Regions from separate parts of the Mesorhizobium sp. M1273 genome, predicted to be linked through region 1. Evidence: riboswitches for the same ligand, from Rfam matches in the RefSeq annotation. Region 1 holds a riboswitch; the other holds the start of a gene.
The links. A riboswitch is a leader RNA that binds a small molecule or an ion and turns the genes downstream of it on or off. The one in region 1 is predicted to bind cobalamin.

Region 1 (11,488 bases):
CGCGACAGGATGCGCCAGGAGATTGACGGCATTGGCCATCTCCTTCGGCATCATCCTGGTCAGATCCTGGTTCATCTTCAACAACGGGTCCATATCGGGCGTAAAATCGTCGGGTGTCGAAAACAGCGACATAGGTGGTCTCCTGGTCGTTTCCGTCTGCCCCGCGCTCGTTTCCTCGTTTCGGGCATTCGCCCGCAATTTTTTGAATTCTTCTATTCCGCCGCCGCCAGCACCGGTTCGGCGCGGTGTGCGTTGCGCGAAAACTCGTCGATGCGCCGCTCCACCTCGCCGCGGAAATGCCGCATCAGGCCCTGGATCGGCCACGCCGCCGCATCGCCCAGCGCACAGATCGTGTGGCCCTCGACCTGCTTCGTCACGTCGAGCAGCATGTCGATCTCGCGCTTCTGCGCCTCGCCGCGCACCAGCCGTTCCATCACCCGCCACATCCAGCCGGTGCCCTCACGGCAAGGCGTGCACTGGCCGCAGCTCTCGTGCTTGTAGAAATAGGACAGCCGCGCGATCGCCTTCACGATATCGGTCGATTTGTCCATGACGATGACAGCCGCCGTGCCGAGGCCCGATTTCAGGTCGCGCAACGCATCGAAATCCATCGGCGCGTCGATGATCTGCTCGGCCGGCACCAGCGGCACCGAGGCGCCGCCCGGAATGACCGCCAGCAGGTTGTCCCAGCCGCCGCGGATGCCGCCGCAATGCGTCTCGATCAGTTCGCGGAACGGGATCGACATCGCCTCTTCGACGGTGCACGGATTGTTGACGTGGCCGGAGATGCAGAACAGCTTGGTGCCGACATTGTTGGGCCGGCCGAAGGACGAGAACCAGGCGGCACCGCGGCGCAGGATGGTCGGCGCGACAGCGATGGACTCGACATTGTTGACCGTCGTCGGGCAGCCATAGAGGCCGACATTGGCCGGAAATGGCGGCTTCAGCCGCGGTTGGCCCTTCTTACCCTCGAGGCTTTCGAGCAGCGCCGTTTCCTCGCCGCAGATATAGGCGCCGGCGCCATGATGCATGTAGATGTCGAAATCGTAGCCGGAGGTGTTGTTCTTGCCGATCAGCTTGGCCGCATAGGCCTCGTCTATGGCGCGTTGCAGCGCCTCGCGCTCGCGGATGAACTCGCCGCGCACATAGATGTAGGCGGCGACCGCGCCCATGGCGAAGCCGGCAAGCAGGCAGCCTTCGACCAGCGTGTGCGGGTCATGGCGCAGTATGTCGCGGTCCTTGCAGGTGCCGGGCTCGGATTCGTCGGCATTGACGACGAGATAGCTCGGCCGGCCGTCGCTTTGCTTGGGCATGAACGACCATTTGAGCCCGGTCGGGAAACCGGCGCCGCCGCGGCCGCGCAGGCCCGATGCCTTCATCTCGTTGACGATCCACTCGCGCCCCTTGGCAACGATGCCGGGCGTGTTGTCCCAGGCGCCGCGCGCCATGGCGCCGGCCAGCGACTTGTCGAAGCGGCCGTAGATGTTGTTGAAGATGCGGTCTCTGTCCTGAAGCATTGCTCGTTCCTCAGACCGGCTTCTTGCCGGTCGGCCGGCTCTTGTTTCCGGGCGACGGCTTGGCCGCCTTGGCGGCAGCCTTCGCCGGTTTGACCTTGGCCTCCGGCGCTTTGAAAGCAGACGCCGGCTCGGCCTTGTTCTTGGGGCCCTTGCGCTGTTTCGAGACGTCCTCGACCTGCGGTTCGGCCTTGTTGGCATTGGCGGCCGAATGCAGAGGCGCTGCGACGCTCGCCGCCCTTTCCGCCGCGGGCGCGACTTTCGTCGCCGACGGCGATTTCAGCGCCGGGTTGGTCTCGACCGCGTCGGTCTTCGGCTTGCTGGCATTCGAGGGCGCAACCGGCGCCGGCGCGGCAGGAGCAGCTGGCGGAACTGATGCTGCGGCGGCAGCTGCCGGCTCTGCATCCTTGGCGGCCTTGGTCGCCGCCCTGGTTTCCCGGTCGCGGGTCGCCTTGAGGATCGCCTTTTCGCTCTTGAGGGTCGTCAGGCCACTGGCCGGCTCGGAAGTGATGCGGCCGTTTTGCGGTCCTGGCGTCACCGAAGCACCTTTGCCGGCGTCATAGAGGTCGATGATCTCGGCAAGCCGCTCCGGCGTCAAATCCTCATAGGTGTCCTTGAATATCATCACCATCGGTGCGTTGACGCAGGCGCCGAGGCATTCGACCTCCTCCCACGACAGCGTGCCCTTGTCGTTGGTGTGGAACTGGTCGTGATGGATCTTCGAGCGGCAGACATCCATCAGCGCTTCCGAGCCGCGCAGCATGCAGGGCGTGGTGCCGCAGACCTGGATATGCGCGCGGGTGCCGACCGGATTGAGCTGGTACTGGGTATAGAAGGTGGCGACTTCCAGCCCACGGATATAGGGCATGTCGAGCATGTCGGAGATCGTTTCGATCGCCGCCTTGGTCACCCAGCCTTCCTGCTCCTGCGCCAGCATCAGCAAGGGGATGATCGCGGATTGCTCGCGTCCCTTCGGATATTTCTTGATCCACTGCTTCGCCGCCGCCGCATTCGCCCGGTTGAAGGCGAAGGAGGCTGGCTGGAGGCTGGCTTCTGCGAGACGGCGGACTGACATGGAGTTTCGCTTTTATGTTTTCTTATTGAACCGAACTGGAGACGCGATAGCAGTTCTCAGATTGCCCTAACACGCATACAAACTCTTCCTTACCGCGCTTCAGACGGATGTATTCATCATAACGATCGTCAACCCAAGAGACACAGTAAGGCCTCGGCCGGCTGGGCACTTGGGCAACAAACGACTCGATCGGACACGGAAGAGAATGAAAACCCATCCCCTCATCCATCGGCGCATGCCTCTCGTATGTACGCCCCATCAGCAAGTCGCCCTCCGAGACCAGCTCAAACCCGATCTTGAGCAGGTCTCGCGAAAGCAATCGACCATCCGGGGCCCAAGCAGGAACTTGGGCCGCCATGGTCAGAACCGCTGCGGTGACAAGCGCGTTCATTGCTACCGATCCACCTCACCAAACACGATGTCGAGGGAGCCGAGAACGGCGGTGACGTCGGCCAACATGTGGCCGCGACACAAAAAGTCCATGGCCTGGAGGTGCGCGAAGCCGGGCGCGCGCAGCTTGCAGCGATAGGGTTTGTTGGTGCCGTCGGAGACCAGATAGACGCCGAACTCACCTTTCGGCGCCTCGACCGCCGCATAGACCTCGCCGGCCGGCACGCGGTAGCCTTCGGTGTAGAGCTTGAAGTGATGGATCAGCGCTTCCATCGAGCGCTTCATCGCCGCGCGCTTCGGCGGCACCACCTTGCCGTCGAGGTTAGACACCGGCCCGCTGCCTTCCTTGCCGAGCAACAGGTCGACGCACTGGCGCATGATTTTCGCCGACTGCCGCATCTCTTCCATGCGTACCAGATAACGGTCGAAACAGTCGCCGTTCTTGCCGATCGGAATGTCGAAATCCAGCTCGGCATAGCATTCGTAGGGCTGCGATTTGCGCAGGTCCCACGGCGCGCCCGAGCCGCGCACCATGACGCCGGAAAAACCCCAGGCCCATGCGTCGGCCAGAGACACCGTCGCGATGTCGACATTGCGCTGCTTGAAGATACGGTTGCCGGTCAAAAGCGCGTCGAGATCGTCGACCGATTTCAGGAATGGGTCGATCCACTTGCCGATGTCCTCGATCAGCTTCTGCGGCAGATCCTGATGGACGCCCCCGGGGCGGAAATAGGCAGCATGCATGCGCGAGCCCGAGGCGCGCTCATAGAACACCATCAGCTTTTCGCGCTCGACGAAGCCCCACAGCGGCGGCGTCAGCGCGCCGACATCCATCGCCTGCGTCGTCACGTTGAGGATATGCGACATGATGCGGCCGATTTCCGAATAGAGAACTCGGATCAACTGGCCCCGCTTCGGCACCTCGATACCGAGCAGCCGCTCCGCGGCAAGCGCAAAGGCATGCTCCTGGTTCATCGGCGCGCAATAATCGAGCCGGTCGAGATAGGGCACGGCCTGCAGATAAGTCTTGGCCTCGATCAGCTTTTCCGTGCCGCGATGCAACAGACCGATATGCGGATCGACGCGATCGACGACTTCGCCGTCGAGCTCCAGCACAAGGCGCAAAACGCCATGCGCCGCAGGGTGCTGAGGGCCAAAATTAATGTTGAAATTGCGGACGGAGGTTTCAGCCATTTTTTCTATATACTCATTGCCCCAGTACCGGAGCTTCGATCCTCAACAAATCAGATTTTGATGTCCTTACCCTGTGCCTTCAGGGCAGCTTGTGTCTGCCGGAGTGCCTCAGGGACGATGGTTTTTTGGAAGTACTCGGCCAGATACGGCAGTTTGGCCATATAGGCCGGCGTCTTTGCCAAAATACGCGACCCCATCGGCGACGCGTAAAAGTCATCCATCGCCTCCACTTCATCGGGATCGAAGGCTTCCAGCAGCATCAACGCCGTCAGATGCTCTAGAGTCTCCGAGTTATCCAGCAATGCTCGCTTGATGAAGTCATCAGCAAACTCACCCGCATCGCTGTCTGAAATCGAGGGATTGGCTCCTTTCAATTCAGCTATCGTTTGCTGCCGCAAGGCGGGCGCCATCGCTTTGAAATTTGCGTTCATGTTGAAATTTCGAACATAGCGCAAGGCAGCGCTGACCGCTTTGGGATCATATTTTTGCAGCTTAGACTCAAAATTGCCGTCAGGAATGCTATCCGCTCGACCCGTCAAGTCACCGGCCAACAGCGCGAAAAACGATACGATCACGATCGGAAGCCAATGCCGTGATATTTTTATCATTGTTTCGCCTTTTCGTCGCCTGGAAGCACGTAATCCGTACCTTCCCACGGAGACAGAAAATCGAAATTGCGGAATTCCTGCTTGAGCTCCACCGGCTCGTAGATGACGCGCTTGGCTTCGTCGTCGTAACGCACCTCGACGAAGCCGGTCAGCGGAAAGTCCTTGCGCAGCGGATGGCCTTCAAAGCCGTAGTCGGTCAGGATCCGCCGCAGATCGGGATGGCCCGAAAACAGCACGCCGTAGAGATCGTAGGTCTCGCGCTCGAACCAGTCGGCGCCGGGATATATCCCGGTGATCGACGGCACGAGCGTCTCTTCGTCGGCCTGGACCTTGAGCCGGATGCGGATATTCTGCTTCGGCGACAGCAGGTGATAGACGACGTCGAAGCGCTTTGCCCGTGACGGATAATCGGCGCCGCAAACGTCGATGATCGAAATGAACTGGCATTTCGGGTCGTCGCGCAGGAAGGTCACCACCTCGATCAGGTCGCGCGGCTCGACCGAGATAGTGAGTTCGCCATAGGCGAGCACCGCCGCGCCGATCCGGCCGATCAGCTTCTCGCCGAGATAGGTCGAGAGGTCATTCAACGCCTGGGTCATGCCGCTCACCGCTCGATCGTGCCGGTGCGGCGGATCTTCTTCTGCAGCAGAAGGATGCCGTAGAGCAGCGCTTCGGCGCTCGGCGGACAGCCGGGCACGTAGATGTCGACCGGCACGATGCGGTCGCAGCCGCGCACCACCGAATAGGAATAATGATAATAGCCGCCGCCATTGGCGCAAGAGCCCATCGAGATGACGTAGCGCGGCTCCGGCATCTGATCGTAGACCTTGCGCAGCGCCGGCGCCATCTTGTTGGTCAGCGTGCCGGCGACGATCATGATGTCGGACTGGCGCGGGGACGCGCGCGGCGCGACACCGAACCTCTCCGAGTCATAGCGCGGCATCGACGTATGGATCATCTCGACGGCGCAGCAGGCGAGGCCAAACGTCATGAACATCAGCGAGCCGCTGCGCGCCCAGGTGATCAGCGCCTCGGTCGAGGTGACGAGAAAGCCCTTGTCGGCGAGCTCGTTGTTGATCTCCAGGAAGAATGGATCGTCGGACCCGACCGGCCTGCCGGTGTTGGGGTCGATGAGGCCCTTGGGCTTCGGCGCGACGAGCGTACCGGAACTGTCGTTCAATCCCATTCCAGCGCTCCTTTTTTCCATTCATAGGCAAAGCCGATGGTCAACACCGCCAAAAACACCATCATCGACCAGAAACCGAGCATGCCGATCTGGCTGAACGACACCGCCCACGGAAACAGGAAGGCCACCTCCAGATCGAAGATGATGAACAGGATCGACACCAGGTAGAAGCGGATATCGAACTTCATGCGGGCGTCGTCGAACGAGTTGAAGCCGCACTCGTAGGCGGAAAGCTTTTCCGGATCGGGGTTGCGGTAGGCCACCAGGAACGGTGCGGCGAGCAGCGCCAGCCCGACGATCAGCGCCACGCCGATGAACAGGACGATGGGCAGGTACGAACCTAAAAGTGCGTTCATGCTGCAGTTTCCGTTGGCGGCCAATCCACTCTGATTACAGCACCGGACCCACTTGCGGAAGCGTGACAGTTTAACCACTGAACCGTTTTAAGGGGGCTCTATGCTGCAACGCGGCGAGGGTTAGCGCAGCGCTTTCGGCGAAGCAAGTCAAACCTTGTTCAAATCGCGGTGCTGGACGGCATATCCGGGAAAACTGGTCCGATCCGCTCCTGTTTGATTTCCTTCACTTTTTACTCCACTTTTCTCTCCTGACATGGATGCCGCCAAAACCCTGTTAGCATGGCACGGAATCGCAGGTCATTTTCTCTGTCTAAAATCGTCCGGATGCCGCCTTCATGAAGGAAAAAATCTCGCTCGCCATGGCCCGCCGCATTGCGCTCGCGGCACAGGGATTCAATGACCCGCGCCCCACCGGCACGCCTGACCGCCGGCATCTGGCCCGCGTGCTTGCCCGTACCGGCCTGCTGCAGATCGATTCCGTCAGCGCCGTGGTGCGCGCCCACTATATGCCGCTCTATTCGCGGCTTGGCCCCTACAAGCTGGCGCTGCTCGACGACGCCGCCGTAACGCGCAAGCGCATGGTCTTCGAATATTGGGCGCACGAAGCCTCCTTCTTGCCGGTCGAGACCTATCCGCTGATGCGCTGGCGCATGCAGCGGGCCGAGTGCGGCGACGAAATGTACAGCGGACTGGCCAAATGGGGCCGCGAGCACGCCGCCTATATCGAAGACATCTATCGCGAGGTCGCCGAACGAGGCCCGATCGCGGCGTCGGCTTTCGAAGGGCAGAAGGGTTCGGGTGGCTGGTGGGGCTGGAGCCATGCCAAGCACGCCTTCGAATGGCTGTTCTGGGCCGGCCGCATCACCACGGCGCATCGCCGCGGCTTCGAACGGTTCTACGATCTGCCGGAGCGCGTGCTGCCGCCAACAATACTGAGTCTGCCAACGCCCTCCCCCGAAGACGCTCACCGCGAATTGCTGCGCATCTCGGCCCGTGCCCACGGCATCGCCACGGCAGGCGACCTGCGCGACTATTTCCGCCTCTCGCCCGCCGACATCAAGGGCCGCATCGAGGAGCTGGTCGAGGCCGGCGAGCTGTTGCCGGTGAGCGTCGACGGCTGGAACAAAACAGCCTATCTCCACAAGGACGCCCGTTTGCCGCGCAGGATCGAGGCGCGCGCCTTGCTCGCGCCGTTCGATCCTGTCGTCTTCGAACGATCGCGCACCGAGCGGTTGTTCGACTTCCACTACCGCATCGAGATCTACACGCCGGCCGAAAAGCGGCGGTATGGCTATTATGTGCTGCCATTCCTGCTCGGCGACAGCATCGTCGGGCGCGTTGACCTCAGGGCCGACCGTCCGGCCGGCGTATTGCGCGTCCATGCCGCCTATGCGGAGCCCGGCGCCCCGCCACAAACCGCTGCCGAACTCTTCAAGGAATTGAAGCAGATACAGGGCTGGCTCGGCCTGGAACGCATCGAGGTGACCGCTGCCGGCGATTTGGGCCGGCCGCTCGCGGATATCGCCGCGCCATAGACGTGCGTTGACACAACTGCCTCCACAAGCCTAAATCCGTTCCAGACGGTCCCCTGCCCGCAACGGCAGGGGCCAAGAGGGAATGCGGTGCGAAATCTCGATTTCAAATCCGCGGCTGTCCCCGCAACTGTAAGCGACGAGCCAAGGCCGAAAACCACTGGGATATTCCCGGGAAGGCGGCACCCAGGCGATGACCCGCGAGCCAGGAGACCTGCCGTCTAGGACCTAAGAATCCGATCGCCTGGCGGGTTTTCCGGGCAAGGAGCCTGATTTGGAACGCGACAGCAGTTTTCCGGCTGAGACAGCGGATTTATTGTCCGGCCATGGTGATTCCCCGGCCGGCGTTACCGTCATCGTCTGCTCGTCCTGCCGTGACGAGACCGGTTCGGACGCTCATCCGCGCGCTGGCGAACTGCTCGCAGAGGACACGCGCCGCGCTGCTTCCAGCGAAAACATCAAAATCCGCACCGTCGAATGCCTCGGCAATTGCAAGCGCCGGCTCAGCGCGGCCATGCTGCGCGACGGCTGCTGGAGTTACGTCTTTGGTGATCTGACCACGACCAGGGGCGCCGATCTCGTCACCGGGGCAAAGCTGTTCGCCACCTCGACCGATGGGCTCATTCCATGGCGCGGCCGTCCCGATTGCCTGAAGCGCGGCCTGGTTGCCCGCATCCCTCCCCTTGACCTTTTGAAGGACCTGACATGACCGCTGCCTCCCTTTCGCGCGTTCCCTGCACCGTGGTCACCGGCTTTCTCGGCGCCGGCAAGACGACGTTGATCCGCCATTTGCTCGAAAACGCCAAAGGCAAGCGCCTGGCCATCATCGTCAACGAGTTCGGCGACATCGGCATCGACGGCGAGATCCTGAAGGGCTGCGGCATCGACACCTGCCCCGAGGAAAACATCGTCGAGCTGGCCAATGGTTGCATCTGCTGCACCGTCGCCGATGATTTCGTCCCGGCGCTGGACCAGATCCTGTCGCTGACGCCGAGGGTCGACCACATCCTGATCGAGACATCCGGCCTCGCTTTGCCCAAGCCGCTGGTCCAGGCCTTCCAGTGGCCGTCGGTGAAAAGCCGCGTGACGGTGGACGGCGTCATTGCCGTGGTCGACGGACCGGCGCTGGCTGATGGCCGCGTAGCCAACGACATGGACGCCCTGCAGGCGCAGGACGAGACGCTCGACCATGACGATCCGGTCGAGGAAGTGTTCGAAGACCAGCTCGCCTGCGCCGACCTGATCATCCTGTCGAAGAGCGACCTGATGGACGCAGCCGGCTCGGCCCGTGCCAATGCCGTCATCGGCAAGCACGTTGCGCGGGCGGTGAAGATCGTACCGACTTCGCAAGGCAAGGTCGACCCTTCGGTGCTGCTCGGCCTCGGCCTCGCCGTCGAGGACGAAATCGAGAACCGCAAGACCCACCACGACGACGAGCTCGACCACGAACATGACGATTTTGACTCGTTCGTCATCGACATCGCATCTGTGTCCAACCCGGACGAGCTCGCACAACGCGTCGCCACGGCGGCGGAGGAAGAAAACGTGTTGCGCGTCAAAGGTTTCGTCGAAGTCGGCGGCAAGCCGATGCGGCTCCTGCTGCAGGCCGTCGGTCCGCGCGTCAACCACTATTACGACCGCGCCTGGACCGCTGAAGACGACCGCCGCTCGCGCCTCGTCGTCATCGGCCTGAAAGGGCTGAACCGCCCGGCCATCGAGCGTATCCTCGCCGGCTGACCCCAAGTACGAGCCGCGATGCACATCCTCACCACCACATCCGCCTCGCTCGACGATCTCGCCGAGCCTGTCGATCTCAGGCAAACGCCTGCGGATGTCGTGGCGCTGTCCTTCACCGACAGCGACCTGGCCGGGCTGGCGGCGGCGTGGAAGGCAGATGCGCACCGCCTGCCGTCGATGCGGCTCGCCGCCTTGCGCGACCTGCGCCATCCGATGTCCGTCGACCTGTGGATCGACAGTGTCGCCCGCCACGCCAAGGTCATTCTGGTCCGCATCCTCGGCGGCTATGACTGGTGGCGCTATGGCTGCGACCAGCTCGCCGCTATCGCGCGAAATCGCGGTATCAAGCTGGCGCTCCTACCGGGCGAGAGCCACGACGAGGATTTGCGACTGATCGAAGGCTCGACGCTGCCGCGCGAGGAGTTGGACGCCCTGCTTGGCTACTTCCGCGAGGGCGGGCCGGCAAATATGACGGCGCTGGTGCAGAGGCTGGCAAGTCTCGCTGGATCGGGTGCGGCGGTAGCCGAACCTGTTAGCGTGCCAAAGGCGGGATTTTACGAGCCGGGACTGGGGGTCGTAGAACGCGGTGTCCCCCTCCCCCTCGAGGGGAGGGCCCGGCCGCAGGCCGGGGGTGGGGTCCTCTCCGAAGCGCGCCTGCACAAAACGTCGAGCACTGCCGTGACGACCCCACCCGGCCCTGCGGGTCCCCTCGAGGGGGAGGGGGACGTCGTGCCAATTCTCTTCTACCGTTCGATGCTGCTCGCGGCCGATGTCGCGCCCATCGACGCGCTTTTCGAAGCCCTGCGCCACCGCGGCATGGCTCCCGTGCCTATGTTCGTCTCCAGCCTCAAGGACCCGGCGTCGCTCGCCTTTGTCGCAACCGCGCTCGCAACCCTGAAGCCTGCCGCCATCATCACCGCCACAGCTTTCGCCTCGGGTGCCGAGCCCGGCGTTGAAACCCTGTTCGACCGCGCCGGCGTGCCCGTGTTCCAGGTCATCGTCGCAACCACCCGCCGCGACATCTGGCAAACCAATCAGCGCGGCCTGGCGCCCGCCGACCTTGCCATGCATGTCGTCCTGCCCGAGCTCGACGGCCGCATCCTGGCCGGCGCCATTTCATTCAAGGGCGAAAGCGAAACCGACCCGGCGCTGGCCTTCCGCGCCTTCGCCAACCGGCCTGAGCCCGACCGCGTGGCGCAAGTGGCGAACCGTGTCGAGGCCTTCGTGCGCCTGCAGCGGTCGCCGCGTGCGGAGCGCAAGCTCGCCATCCTGATCCCCGACTATCCGAGCGCCCCCGGTCGCACCGGCTACGCGGTTGGTCTCGACGTGCCGTCCAGCGTCCTGGCAATGCTGCACGACCTCAGCGAACAGGGCTACGCCGTTGAAAGCATTCCGCAAACACCGCGCGAGTTGCTGGAGACGCTGGAAAAGGGCGGCCATGGGCTGGCATTGAAGGAGTATTTGACCTTCTCGACGGAATTGCCGCCGTCGGCCATCGCTGCGGTGGAAGCCGCATGGGGAAATCCAGAAGATGAGACAGGTTTGTGCGAGGCACCCCCCTCTGTCCTGCCGGACATCTCCCCCTCAAGGGGGGAGATTAGCAGTTCCGCCACCGGCTCTCCCTTAAGGCCCTCGGTAATTGGCGAAAGTAGAGACAACAGCGCAATCTCCCCCCTTGAGGGGGAGATGTCCGGCAGGACAGAGGGGGGCGCGACGGAACGCCAACCTTCGCTGCTGGTCAGCGAAAAACAATTCGCCTTCCGCACAGCCACCTTCGGCAACGTCACCGTGGCACTCGCCCCTGACCGCGGGCGCTCAGCCGACCGCCGCGCCGACTATCACGACCCGACGCTGCCGCCGCGCCATGCGCTGGTCGCCTTTGGGCTCTGGCTGCGC
Region 2 (11,488 bases), on a different contig from region 1:
GCCGAAGGAAAGTGCACATTCTCGCTCGAGTGACTTATTTCAAAGGATGTGATCGCGTTTTGGCACATTCACGGCCGACATGCGGCAGCCGGTCACTCACCACATGGTGAGCAACCAGGAAACCCTCCGGCCTACACTTTCTACCGGAGCGCACGTGCTGCATCGACCATGTTCATCAGGGCAGGGCGGACCTCCTCCCATTTGCGTGTTTTGAGGCCACAGTCCGGGTTTACCCACAGTTGGGAATCCGACAGTCGCTCGCGGGCAAGCATGACGAGATCCGAAATCTCGCCGACTTCCGGGACGCGTGGTGAGTGAATGTCGTAGACTCCGGGACCGATTTCGTTCGGATATTTGGAGCTCGTGAAGGCGTCCAGCAGTTCCATCTTCGAGCGCGACGTCTCAATCGAAATGACATCCGCATCCATTTCAGCGATCGCGTCGATGATCTCGTTGAACTCCGAGTAGCACATGTGGGTATGGATTTGAGTCGCGTCCTTTACACCCGTTGAAGCGATCCGGAAGCATTCGACAGCCCAGTCGAGATAGTCGTTCCAATCAGACTGGCGCAGTGGCAATCCTTCGCGAAACGCGGCCTCATCAATCTGGATCATCCTTGCGCCGGACCATTCGAGATCCGTCACCTCGTCGCGGATGGCGAGCGCGATCTGGCGGCATGCTTCGGAGCGGGGTACGTCGTCGCGAACAAAAGACCAGTTGAGAATGGTCACCGGGCCTGTGAGCATTCCCTTCACAGGGTTTTCCGTAAGCGACTGGGCGAATTGCCACCAGCGCAGCGTCATCGGCTTGGGTCTCGATACGTCGCCGAAGATGATGGGGGGGCGCACGTAACGCGACCCATAGCTCTGCACCCAGGCATGCTGGGTGAAGGCGAAGCCGGACAGCTGCTCGCCGAAATGCTGTACCATGTCGTTTCGTTCGAACTCACCGTGCACCAGCACGTCCAGCCCGATCTCTTCCTGCCAGCGAATTGCAGCCTCGATCTCCTTCTTCAGGAAGGTCTCGTAGTCGACATAGCTCAGCTGGCCCTTCGCATGAGCGGCCCGCGCCCTGCGTACCTGCGGCGTCTGCGGGAAGGACCCGATGGTCGTCGTCGGGAACGGCGGCAGCCCGAGCGTGCCGGCCTGGACTCTGGAGCGCTCGGCAAAAGCGCTCTCTCGTCGCTTCATGCTGTCGTCAATGGTGGCGATCCGCCCCTCAACCAGCGGGTCATGGATCTTCGTGGATGTCACGCGAGTGGCGGCAGCCTCGGCAGACGCTTTCAACGCGCCTGCCACCGCATCCCTGCCTTGGGACAGGGCCCGGGCAAGCAACACCAACTCGTCGGTCTTCTGGGCCGCGAAGGCGAGCCACGACCTGATGTCCGCGTCGAGTTCCGTCTCCATGCGGAGGTCGATCGGCACATGCAGCATCGAGCAAGAAGGCGCGATCTCGACGCGGTCCAAGGGCCAGCCGGCGACGATCGGTTTGATGCGGTCGAGAATGGCGGGCAGGTTCGCACGCCAGACGTTGCGGCCATCGATCAAGCCAAGCGAGAGCACCAGATCCTTCGGTGCGAGCCGACCCACCGTTTCCAGCTGCTCGGGAGCGCGCACGAGATCAATATGCAGCCCGGCCAGGGGCAGAGAAACCGCGGTTTCGAGATTGTCTCCCAGCGGCCCGAAATAGGTAGCCAGCATGATCTTCAGCTCGGGCGCGGCTTTCGACAGCTGGCCATAGGCGAATTCGAACGCAGCTCGTTCGTTCGGGTTCAGATCGAGGACAAGCGCTGGCTCATCGATCTGCACCCAGTCGGCTCCAGACAGCTTCAGCCTCTGCAGGAGTTGCTCGTAGACGGGCAGCAGCCGCGGCAGGAGCGCGATGGGATCGAATCCTTCGGCAGGCGATTTCGCCAGCTTGAGGAAGGTGATCGGTCCAAGGATGACTGGGCGTGTGTGAACGCCGAGAGCTTTAGCCTCGATGAAGTAATCGACCGGTTTCGTCGACGAGAGGGCGAACGTCTGATCATCGTTGAGTTCCGGCACAATGTAGTGATAGTTGGTGTCAAACCACTTGGTCATTTCCATCGCGGTTACATCAGACCGATGAGCCGCCTGCTGGTGACCAGCGTGTCGACAATCCTCCGTCTGACCCTGGTTGCCCCGCGCCATTGCGAAGTAGATGTCAAGTGGAACCTCGCCGCTATTCCAGCCGTAACGGGATGGAACGGCGCCGACCATGGCTGCGGTGTCGAGCACATGGTCGTAGAGCGAGAAGTCGTTCGACGGGATTTTCGACACGCCGCGATCGTGCTGCTCCTCCCAGCTAGCGGCACGGAGCGCCTTCGCGGTCGTGAGAAGGTCGGCAGCGGACGACTTTCCGGACCAGTAGCTTTCAAGCGCGAATTTCAGTTCTCGCCGACGACCGAAGCGGGGCACGCCGAGCGTTGCTACAGGAATTTGCTGAGAGACAGTCATGCCAGACCCCGATGGTTGGGGCGTCGGTGACAAGGAAGGCGCTAGCAGGCCGGCACGAACGCCAGGCTGCAGCGGCCACCGAGACACCCCGCCCGTGGACGTAATTCGCCGTGGCAGGTCTCCTGGCTCGCGGGGTCATAGCCTCTACCCGTCTTCCCAAGGCTATTCGCCTCAGTGACATGAGTGGGGTTGGCTCGCCGCTAACAGTTGCGGGGGCAGCGCCGGCATCGCATCGGCTTCCCTCTTAGCTCCGCTGCGGCAGCGCCGTACGGAGAACCACGACGCGGGAGACAATTACAGCAGTTCGCTTCTTTGTCAACGCCGCATAAAGAAATGTTTATGTCGTTATGTTAAATTTCCGTTGGCATGTTCCAAAGGTCGCCTCGAAAGCGAAAACTGTGGAAGCCTTGAGCGGCCGGTAAATCAAAGCAATGACGCACGGCGCCCTTGTCCAGGAGGATAGGAGTTCGTCGGCTGCCGGCAGCAAACATACCGGCAAGCGCCGTGGTGCTGCTTAGCGCATCATGCGAACCACCTCGGCGTCGAACTTCGGCTCCGAGGTTCCGACCGCTTCGTTGGTGATCTGCTCGCGACCATATTCGGCTCAATGGCGAGGCTGTTGCCCATGTGGAAGCTGTTGGCCGTGAGCCCTCGGTGATATGACACAACGATTTCGGGGGGAGCACACCGAGGCCAGGCGCAGCGGCGTGTTGCGAAGTGATCGAGGCCAATGTCTCGAACTGCTTGTTCGCAGCCCACCGGCTCAAGGTAACCCGGCTCAAACCACCGGGCCAGCTCAAGTCCTGTCCAAATGAGGCCTGAGCGGCAAATCGTCGTGCACGCGCACGGTTTGGCGTTCGATCTTGTGATGCGTCTTGGGCGGACAATCGCCACGGTGCAGCGCGCAGAAGCGGTCCCCAATTGGGAAGCCGAGGGCGGTGAGGGCAAGCCAGCGCCACAGGCGGAAGGGGACTTGGACCTGTTTGCCCTGCTGGACCACAAGTTCGCGACACAGGGCCTCAAGGAGAAGACCAAGAGTGATTATGCGCGGGACCTCGCCAAATTCATCAAAAGCAGCGGGCAGTCAAAGTTCGGCGCCGATTGACATGGAGATAGCCATCGCGGCGGACCGCCCAGGCGGACCGCAAGCCGGAATACAACCGGGTGCAGGCGGCCAAGCTCGTCCACAAGATGGCGTCGGGCACACACCGGCGATGGGAGAGCGGACCGTGGAGTGCAGGAACTTTACGCCTATCCACGCTCCCGTGGACGTGTCCTGCGGCACATCGGCAGCGATATTGAGGAGGCAGTTGAGCTTCTGGTCGAGCACTCTTACCTGCCGCTACCTACGCTTAACGTCATCTCGTACTGAAAACGCACCACGCAAGGTCGAGATGTAACATGCGCCCTTCGTGGATGGTTCTAAGCTTCCTCGGGCGCGGTCAATCTGTGATAACGGTCGCTTGGAACCTCCATCACCGCGACGCGATCAAGGTTGGCGTATCGCGCTCGGTAGTAACCTTCTTCCTCCACTTCGGCGAAACTACACTGGGGAACGTCAAAGGTCGCAGCTTCCAATCCGAAGAAAGTCGTAGCGGTTTCTTCATCCAAGAAGTTCCACTCATCTTCTCCGTCGTCATATGTGACGCGAACATAGGAGGCCATGCGCACGGCTTCCTGATCACCCATCTCTGCGATGATGGCATCGCATTCTTTCTTCAGCTTTCCTGAAACCTCACCCTTATCCCAGTCATCCAAAGCCCGATAGATTTCTGGATGATAATACTCTGGCATCTCCTCTACATCTTCACCGATAAGCTCAATGGTGCGGACATATTGCGGATTTATCAAGAGTATTTTGTTGTCAAGGCTCCAACAATACAGCCATGGCCTGCTTGTGTTATTTCTACGAAGATTATGAAGTTCCTTCAACTGACGTAAAATCGATTCACGCGCCTTTTCATCGATAGGATATTGGCGGCTGCCAACAGTCGTCTTGATTCTGAGCGTGCCGTATCGCGTTTCGGCATCGGCAATTGCAAACGGGCTCGTGCGCCACTCCTCGACATCAATCTTCCAGCCCAGCAGCTCCTCGACCGTGCATTTCAACGTGAGACAAAGGTCCTTGATCTGCTCGACGTTCAACTGCGTTTTGCCTGTTTCCCAACGGGCCACAGTCTGTTGCGTCGTTGCCATCTGCTCTGCCAAATCTTTTTGAGTCATGCCCAGTCGAACCCTAAGCTCTTTCATGTTCATAACTCACCTCGCGTGTTCAACACACGCATTGTGGATGAATTAATCTAATCGTCAAGCGTGTTCAAAAATCGCAGCATGTGTTTTTAGGGCGTCTTCGAGGCTCCGGCAGCCGTTCGTGACCACTTGCGCCAGACACAGGGCTGGTACACAGCACGAATGGGGCGATCAAAAATTACTGCTGAAATTCAGATAATTATTGTGGGCGAGTCTGGATCTCTCTGATCGACACGATAGTCGACCATCACCATGATCGGACCGCTTCGTGGCCGCAGGTCAAGTTGCAGCGTCGGTTCGCTGAACTTGTTGGTCGGATCCAGATTGAGCGTTTCAAAATCCGGCTGACGCAGAAGGATGCCCATCAGTCCCCCAATGACAAGAACCAGCTGGCGGACGAGCAAGGCTCCCGAAACACCTTGGACATCCGCCAGTTCGCCCCAAAGCCAGCTTCCCGCCGCCATGCCGCCGTACGTGGCCGTCTGATAGAGAGAGGGCGCGTCCAACCACCCACCGCGGCGCCGAAAGCTGCACTGTGACGTTAAACAGCGAGAATGATTGAATCCAGGCCGCACCGGCTGGCATGAGGTTGAGACAGCTCAGCCCAACGTGCTCGCTCCATGCCCGAAAGAAGCAGCTGATCGCCAATACAAAGAACGCACCGCGAATGACCCATTCGTTGGAGAGAACTTCTCGGACCCGCCCGCTGAGGAGCGCGCCGCAAATCGCTCCCAGGCCGAAGAAGCCGAGCATCACGCCGTAGGTGACTGCGGTCCCTTTGATCTGTTCGGGAGCGACCAACGGCAGGAGAGCCAAAATGACAACGGCGGTGAGGCCGAAAATGAAACTCCGGCACATCACCTTGAGAAGGTTCGGCGACAAGAGCACGTAACGGAAGCCCGCCGCCATCGCACTGCCGAAAGCCTCCCGCGACAGCGCTTGTCGTGCCCGTTCGGCTTTCCATCGCAACAGCGCAGCGATCAGAGCGAAGTAGCAAAGGACGTTGAAGAGGAACGCGAAGGCCGCACCGGCTGTGGCCACGATTAGGCCGCCAATCGCCGGCCCGATGCTGCGCATGAGATTGTAGCTCATGCCGTTGAGCGCAACCCCGCTTGGCAGGTGTTCGCGAGGCAGGATATCTCCCATGGAGGCTTGCCAAGAGGGATCGTGCAATGCCCAACCACAGCCGATCAGGAAGGTGAGAGCCAGAAGGGTCCAGGGTGTCATTTCCCCCGCATAGGTCAGGAACGCCAGGAAGGCGGATACGCAGACCATCAGCTGTTGCGCAGTCAACATGATCCGGCGACGGTCAAAGTTGTCCGCGAGCGCTCCCGCCGCGAGCGAGAAGATCATATAGGGGAGGGTGGTCGATGACTGGACGAGCGCCACCATTCCATGGGAGGTGGCGATGCTCGTCATCAGCCAAGCCGCCGCCACACCTTCCACTAGGGTGCCAAGGTTCGAAACGAGTGCAGCCGACCATAGCGAACGGAAGGTCTTGTGCTGAAAAGGAACCAGTGAAGATGTTCTCTTCGCCATTGTGGGAAGCTTCGGGACGACCGCGGGGCTGGATTTGGTTCGCCTCACTCAACCATGGCCTCGCCATACAAGCCAAGCTGCCACAGTGGCGCGCCTGCTAACCCAGAAAACTTGGCGGCCTTAACTACCCCCTGAGGAGTGTCTCTCGACATTCCTCAGGGAACTCGACGCGAATGTCTGCAATATCCGCTAAGCGGGCAGAATTTCTGCGACAGCATTTGCTGAAACCCTACTTTACAACAGTGTGGCGCTTCCGGCCGAGCGAAAGCCGGATCGGGAGGTCTTGGGAAGATATCATTGTATCAACGTCGACAACGTTGCCGTTGATCCGCACACCTCGTCCCGAGATCGCCCTTCGCGCTTCCCCTTTGGAGGAGGTCAATCCGGCGCGTACCAGCAAATCCACAAGGGCTACTCCGGCCAACCCCTCGGCGTCATTTAGATGAAGCGTCGGTAGCCCCTCTGCGGCTTCGCCCTGCCCAAATGCTTGGCTAGCCGTGGCCTCCGCCTGTTTGGCGGCGTTAGTTCCATGTGCCAGGGCCGTAGCTTCGTTGGCGAGACGTTCTTTGACGGCGTTTAGCTCGGTTCCTTCAGCCTGTCCAAATCGCTCGATCTCGTTCATCGGCAGATCGGTGAAAAGCTTCAGAAACCGAACGACATCAGCGTCTTCCGTGTTACGCCAGAATTGCCAGTAATCGTATGGCGAAAGGCGATCTTCGTTGAGCCACACAGCTCCGGCAGCCGTCTTACCCATCTTGACACCTGAAGGAGTCTTCAGAAGCGGCGTAGTCACTCCGAAGACTTCCTTTCCATCCGTCCGCCGTATCAAGTCGATGCCATTGATGATGTTCCCCCACTGGTCGGCTCCACCCATCTGCAAACGGCAACCGGTCCGGCGGGTTAGCTCAAGGAAGTCGAACGCTTGGAGGATCATGTAGTTGAATTCTAAGAAGCTCAGATTCTCCTGCTTTTCCAGCCGCGACTTCACACTGTCGAAAGAGAGCATCCGATTGACGGAGAAATGCCTGCCGACGTCTCTCAGCATGTCGATCCAACGAATGCTGTCCAGCCAGTCGGCATTGTTCACCATCACGGCATCCGTCGGGCCGTCTCCGAAGACAAGGAGACGGCCAAAGACCTTTCTGATCCCTTCAATGTTGGCGGCGATCCGCTCGTCCGTCAGCATCGGCCGCGCGTCCGAACGGAAGCTGGGATCGCCGATGCGGGTGGTCCCACCCCCAATGAGAACGATGGGTTTATGGCCAGTCTGCTGAAGATGACGAAGCGCCATGATCAGAAGAAGATGGCCGACATGAAGACTGTCAGCCGTCGCATCGAAACCAGCGTAAGCGGGTACGATGCCTGCTTCAAAGGCGGCATCGACACCCGGCAGGTCGGTCCCTTGATTTACATAGCCGCGCTCAATGAGCGTCTTCAAAGCCGCCGAATATGGTTTGGAATGACCGGTTGATAAATCGGGAAGTGCCATAGGGAATCCTCCTGGTATTGCCGCCAGGGGGTCCTCTCAATGAACAAAGCCGCCTGACGGCGGATTGTTTCAAGGCATGATCGAAACGCGCCGCTCCTTATGGAAGCGTCGCATAATAGATTGCAGCGATGAGCGCGGACTTGATCATGTGCCGATGCATAAAGGACTTTATCCGCACCTGCAAGGCAATCTGAAATGGCTACTTCGGGGAGCTGCCGAGCCTTTGTCGCGACGATTTGCAACTGACTTTTGCACCTCGCAGAACTCAACTTTTGCGACAACATTTCCTGCTTCCCGCTTTCCTTCTGATGTCGAGCCCAGCGCGCTTCACCTGCGCTTCGCTGCAGCCGGTCAGCTTTGCCGTCCTGCTGATACTGTTGCCGCCAGACCGGAAGACAATAATGCGTTCGTGTGTCACCAAGTCAGCTTGGCCTCCGGCGGGGCGGCTTATCCGGATGACTGCACGTGATCAGTTGCTGGTTCAAGACAGAGAAGAAGGCCTGCATCGCCTTTGCCGATGTTCAAGGTCAGTTCAATGTGGGTAATTTTCCGACGCCGTATTGCGCCACCGGCAAAAACGGCGTGAATCCTGAAACCTACGCCTGCAATTGGTGTGAAGCAGGCGAAAAGGGCTGCAGTGGCGGCGATTTCATCGAGGAAGGTTTGCGGCGGCGGCAGCGACACCGTTTTCTCGCGTCAGCAAATCCCGCCAAACCATTACCACCCCTATTGCGACCACGATATTCAGGGGCCGTACCGGAACCACGAGGGTCCTTACCAGGCGTGTCTCGCCACGCAAACCACCACCCACAATGGCATGGTGTTTGCCCTTAGAGCCTGACCCGAAACTCGGTTTTGGGGATGGAAGCGGTTGAGTGGCCCCGTCCGTTGTGATTCGCTTGAGTTGTCTAGACTTGAACGGGATAACGACATGGGTTGGACGGAGACCACCCGCCGGCGATATTGCCGCGCGGGGCAGCGAGATGCAAACGCGTTGACGGACAGGGAATGGGCGTTGCTCGAGCCGTTCCTGCCGGGAACGAAGACAACGGGACGACCGCGGACGACAGAACTTCGGGCGGTCGTGGACGTGCTCCTCTACATCGCCTGGACCGGCTGCCAATGGCGGGCATTGCCGGATCGGTTCCCGCCGGTCTCGACGGTTCAACGCTATTTCTATGCCTGGCGGGACAACGGGCTGTGGAAGACCATCAACTTCCACTTGGTGGCTGCGGCACGCCTGGCGCTTGGTCGCGAGGCGAGCCCGAGCGCCGGTGTCATCGACAGCCAATCGGCAAAGACCACGGACGTTGCCGGTTTGCGTGGTTACGACGTCGGCAAGAAGGTCAAAGGCCGCAAGCGCCATATCATTACTGCCACAGAGGGACACTTGGTCGGGCTGACGGTGCACACGGCCGACATCCAGGAAGGCAGTCGGCGTCATCGCCTCCATTCGACGGCTTTCTCCCTGGTTGCGGCATCTGTTCGCCGACGGCGGCTATGCCGGAGAAAAACTGTCGCAGGCACTGGCCAATCTCGGCACATGGACCATCGAAATCATCAAGCGCTCCGACGCGGCCAAGGGCTTTGAGGTGCTGCCACGACGATGGGTCCTCGAGCGAACTTTCGCCTGGCTGGGACGTTGTCGCCGGCTCGCCAAAGACTTCGAGGCGACCATCGCCAGCGCCGAGGCATGGATCTTCATCGCCTCGATCCGCCTCATGCTTCGCCGCATGGCAGCTCCACGTCGTGCGTCGAGTTTCGAGTCAGGCTCTTACAGGCATGCGCAGGACGCGCGAAGCCGCTCAAATCTCCCCAGATGGGTCAGCCATCGAAGACCGGCATCACTTGCCCGTTGAGCGGCTATACGATAATGCTCCGCGCTAAGCAGGAAGCGCCAAAAATTCGAGCGGCGACTTCATTCTCCTATTCAGGAAGGAACTATGAGGCGGCAGACGCGACCATTCACCGTGGAAGTCAAACAAAAGCGCAATTATCAAAAATCCGCACGTTCCATCTGGGGCAATTTCGACATCGCCGCGGCGATGGCCGAGACAACAAAGGAAGTCGAGCCGTTAAATCGTCAGCTTGTTGACTCTACTGTAGTGGCCCTTGATGCTGAACCTTTGCAAAAACCGCGAGTGGAGCATTTCATGGCCAATCCCCTGGAAACCGAGTCAGCAGTAGTTCCTAGCGCACCGGCAGACAAAGCGGAAACGCCAAAACCGAAGACGAGAGCGCGGCGGTCCAGGAAGCCAGAAGCTGAGGCGAGCGCGCCTGCCCGCAAGGAGGGCGCCAAGCCGATATCCGCGACCACTGAAGCACCGCCGTCAGCGCGAACAGGCCGAAAGAGCTACTCCGCGAAGGATCGTGCCCAGAAGCTGGCGCAGATCGAGACCTCGATCGGCGGCGGCGCTACTCTCAAGAGCGCGGTGAAGCAAGCCGGCATCTCGGAACAGACATATTATCTTTGGAAGAAGGCGGCGGCGCCGGCGGCGGACAGTGACGGGCTGAAGGATCTCGTCGCGCTCGAGGAAGAAAACAAGCGGCTAAAGAGCCTGCTTGCCGATCGTCTCCGCAAGGAGAATGCGGAACTGAAGAAAAGGCTCGGGCTGGATTAAGGAGGGTGGGCAGCTGGTCTTGGCTCGCCACCTACAGTAATCCCGCCTGCTCCGCCTCTCGGCGCAGATTCTGCCGTGGCCTTGGGCCGATCTGCTGGATGACCAGCCCGGCCGCCAGCGAGCCGAGATCGCCGCACTGCTTCAGGCTGCGGCCTTGCGTGTAGCCGTAGAGGAAGCCGGCGGCGTAGAGGTCGCCGGCGCCGGTGGTGTCGACCAGCTCGCGGATCCTGGTCGCATTGATGGTCACGGTCTCGTCGCCGCGCACGATCACCGAGCCCTTTTCCGAGCGGGTGACGGCGGCGATCTTGCAATCCTTGCGGATCTGGGCCAGCGCCTCGTCAAAGGATGCGGTCTGGTAGAGCGACTTGATCTCGTGGCTGTTGGCAAAGACGATATCGACGGTGCCGGAGCGCATCAGATCGAGGAATTCGTCGCGGTAGCGATCGACGCAGAACGAGTCCGACAATGTCATCGACACTTCGCGCCCGGCGGCGTGGGCGAGCTTAGCCGTCTGCCTGATCGCCTCCTTGGCGCGCGGCGGGTCCCACAGATAGCCCTCGAAATAGGTGACCGCGGCGCCCGACGCCTTGTCGGCCTCGACGTCCTCCGGGCCGAGCTCGACGCAGGCGCCGAGATAGGTGTTCATCGAGCGCTCGCCGTCCGGCGTGACGAAGATCATCGAGCGCGCTGTCGGCGGTTCGCCGTTAAGCGGCCTGGTGTCGAAGGCGACACCCTGGGCATGGATGTCATGCGCGTAGATTTCGCCGAGTGCGTCGTTGGAGACCTTGCCGAAGAAGGCGGCGCGGCCGCCGAAGCTGGCCACGCCCGCCGCCGTGTTGCCGGCGCTGCCGCCCGAGGCTTCGATGGCCGGGCCCATGCGGCTGTAGAGCAGTTCGGCGCGCCTCGTGTCGATCAAATTCATTGCGCCTTTGATGATGCCGTTGGTCTCCAGGAACGCCTCGTCACACTTGGCGATGATGTCGACGATGGCATTTCCGATACAAAGCACGTCATAGTCCGGCATCAATTCATGTCTCCGCCAAAAACCCACCGGCTTTCTGCCACGCCGGGCGCGCGCGGGTCTGGCCAGTGGGAATGGGCTTTGCGCTTGC

Region 2: another riboswitch for cobalamin. It lies ahead of metE (5-methyltetrahydropteroyltriglutamate--homocysteine S-methyltransferase); the one in region 1 lies ahead of NKH30_RS26690 (DUF1636 family protein).

The regions. Positions count from the first base shown of each region.
Region 1 covers NZ_JAMYLV010000034.1:42,934-54,421, forward strand. The annotation lists gene NKH30_RS26640 (helix-hairpin-helix domain-containing protein) at 1-132, opposite strand, end outside; gene nuoF (NADH-quinone oxidoreductase subunit NuoF) at 213-1,517, opposite strand; gene nuoE (NADH-quinone oxidoreductase subunit NuoE) at 1,528-2,589, opposite strand; gene NKH30_RS26655 (hypothetical protein) at 2,612-2,980, opposite strand; gene NKH30_RS26660 (NADH-quinone oxidoreductase subunit D) at 2,983-4,173, opposite strand; gene NKH30_RS26665 (DUF2059 domain-containing protein) at 4,224-4,781, opposite strand; gene NKH30_RS26670 (NADH-quinone oxidoreductase subunit C) at 4,778-5,380, opposite strand; gene NKH30_RS26675 (NuoB/complex I 20 kDa subunit family protein) at 5,386-5,967, opposite strand; gene NKH30_RS26680 (NADH-quinone oxidoreductase subunit A) at 5,958-6,323, opposite strand; gene NKH30_RS26685 (winged helix-turn-helix domain-containing protein) at 6,659-7,858, shown strand; cobalamin riboswitch at 7,888-8,091, shown strand; gene NKH30_RS26690 (DUF1636 family protein) at 8,130-8,564, shown strand; gene cobW (cobalamin biosynthesis protein CobW) at 8,561-9,592, shown strand; gene NKH30_RS26700 (cobaltochelatase subunit CobN) at 9,611-11,488, shown strand, end outside.
Region 2 covers NZ_JAMYLV010000031.1:23,082-34,569, reverse strand. The annotation lists gene NKH30_RS25525 (FMN-binding negative transcriptional regulator) at 1-33, shown strand, start outside; gene metE (5-methyltetrahydropteroyltriglutamate--homocysteine S-methyltransferase) at 141-2,477, opposite strand; cobalamin riboswitch at 2,573-2,773, opposite strand; gene NKH30_RS25515 (hypothetical protein) at 3,328-3,582, shown strand; gene NKH30_RS25510 (helix-turn-helix transcriptional regulator) at 3,900-4,733, opposite strand; partial or broken gene NKH30_RS25505 (MFS transporter) at 4,946-6,266, opposite strand; gene tyrS (tyrosine--tRNA ligase) at 6,496-7,755, opposite strand; gene NKH30_RS25495 (hypothetical protein) at 7,832-8,224, shown strand; gene NKH30_RS25490 (hypothetical protein) at 8,203-8,439, opposite strand; partial or broken gene NKH30_RS25485 (IS5 family transposase) at 8,687-9,494, shown strand; gene NKH30_RS25480 (transposase) at 9,699-10,376, shown strand; gene NKH30_RS25475 (adenosine kinase) at 10,408-11,400, opposite strand.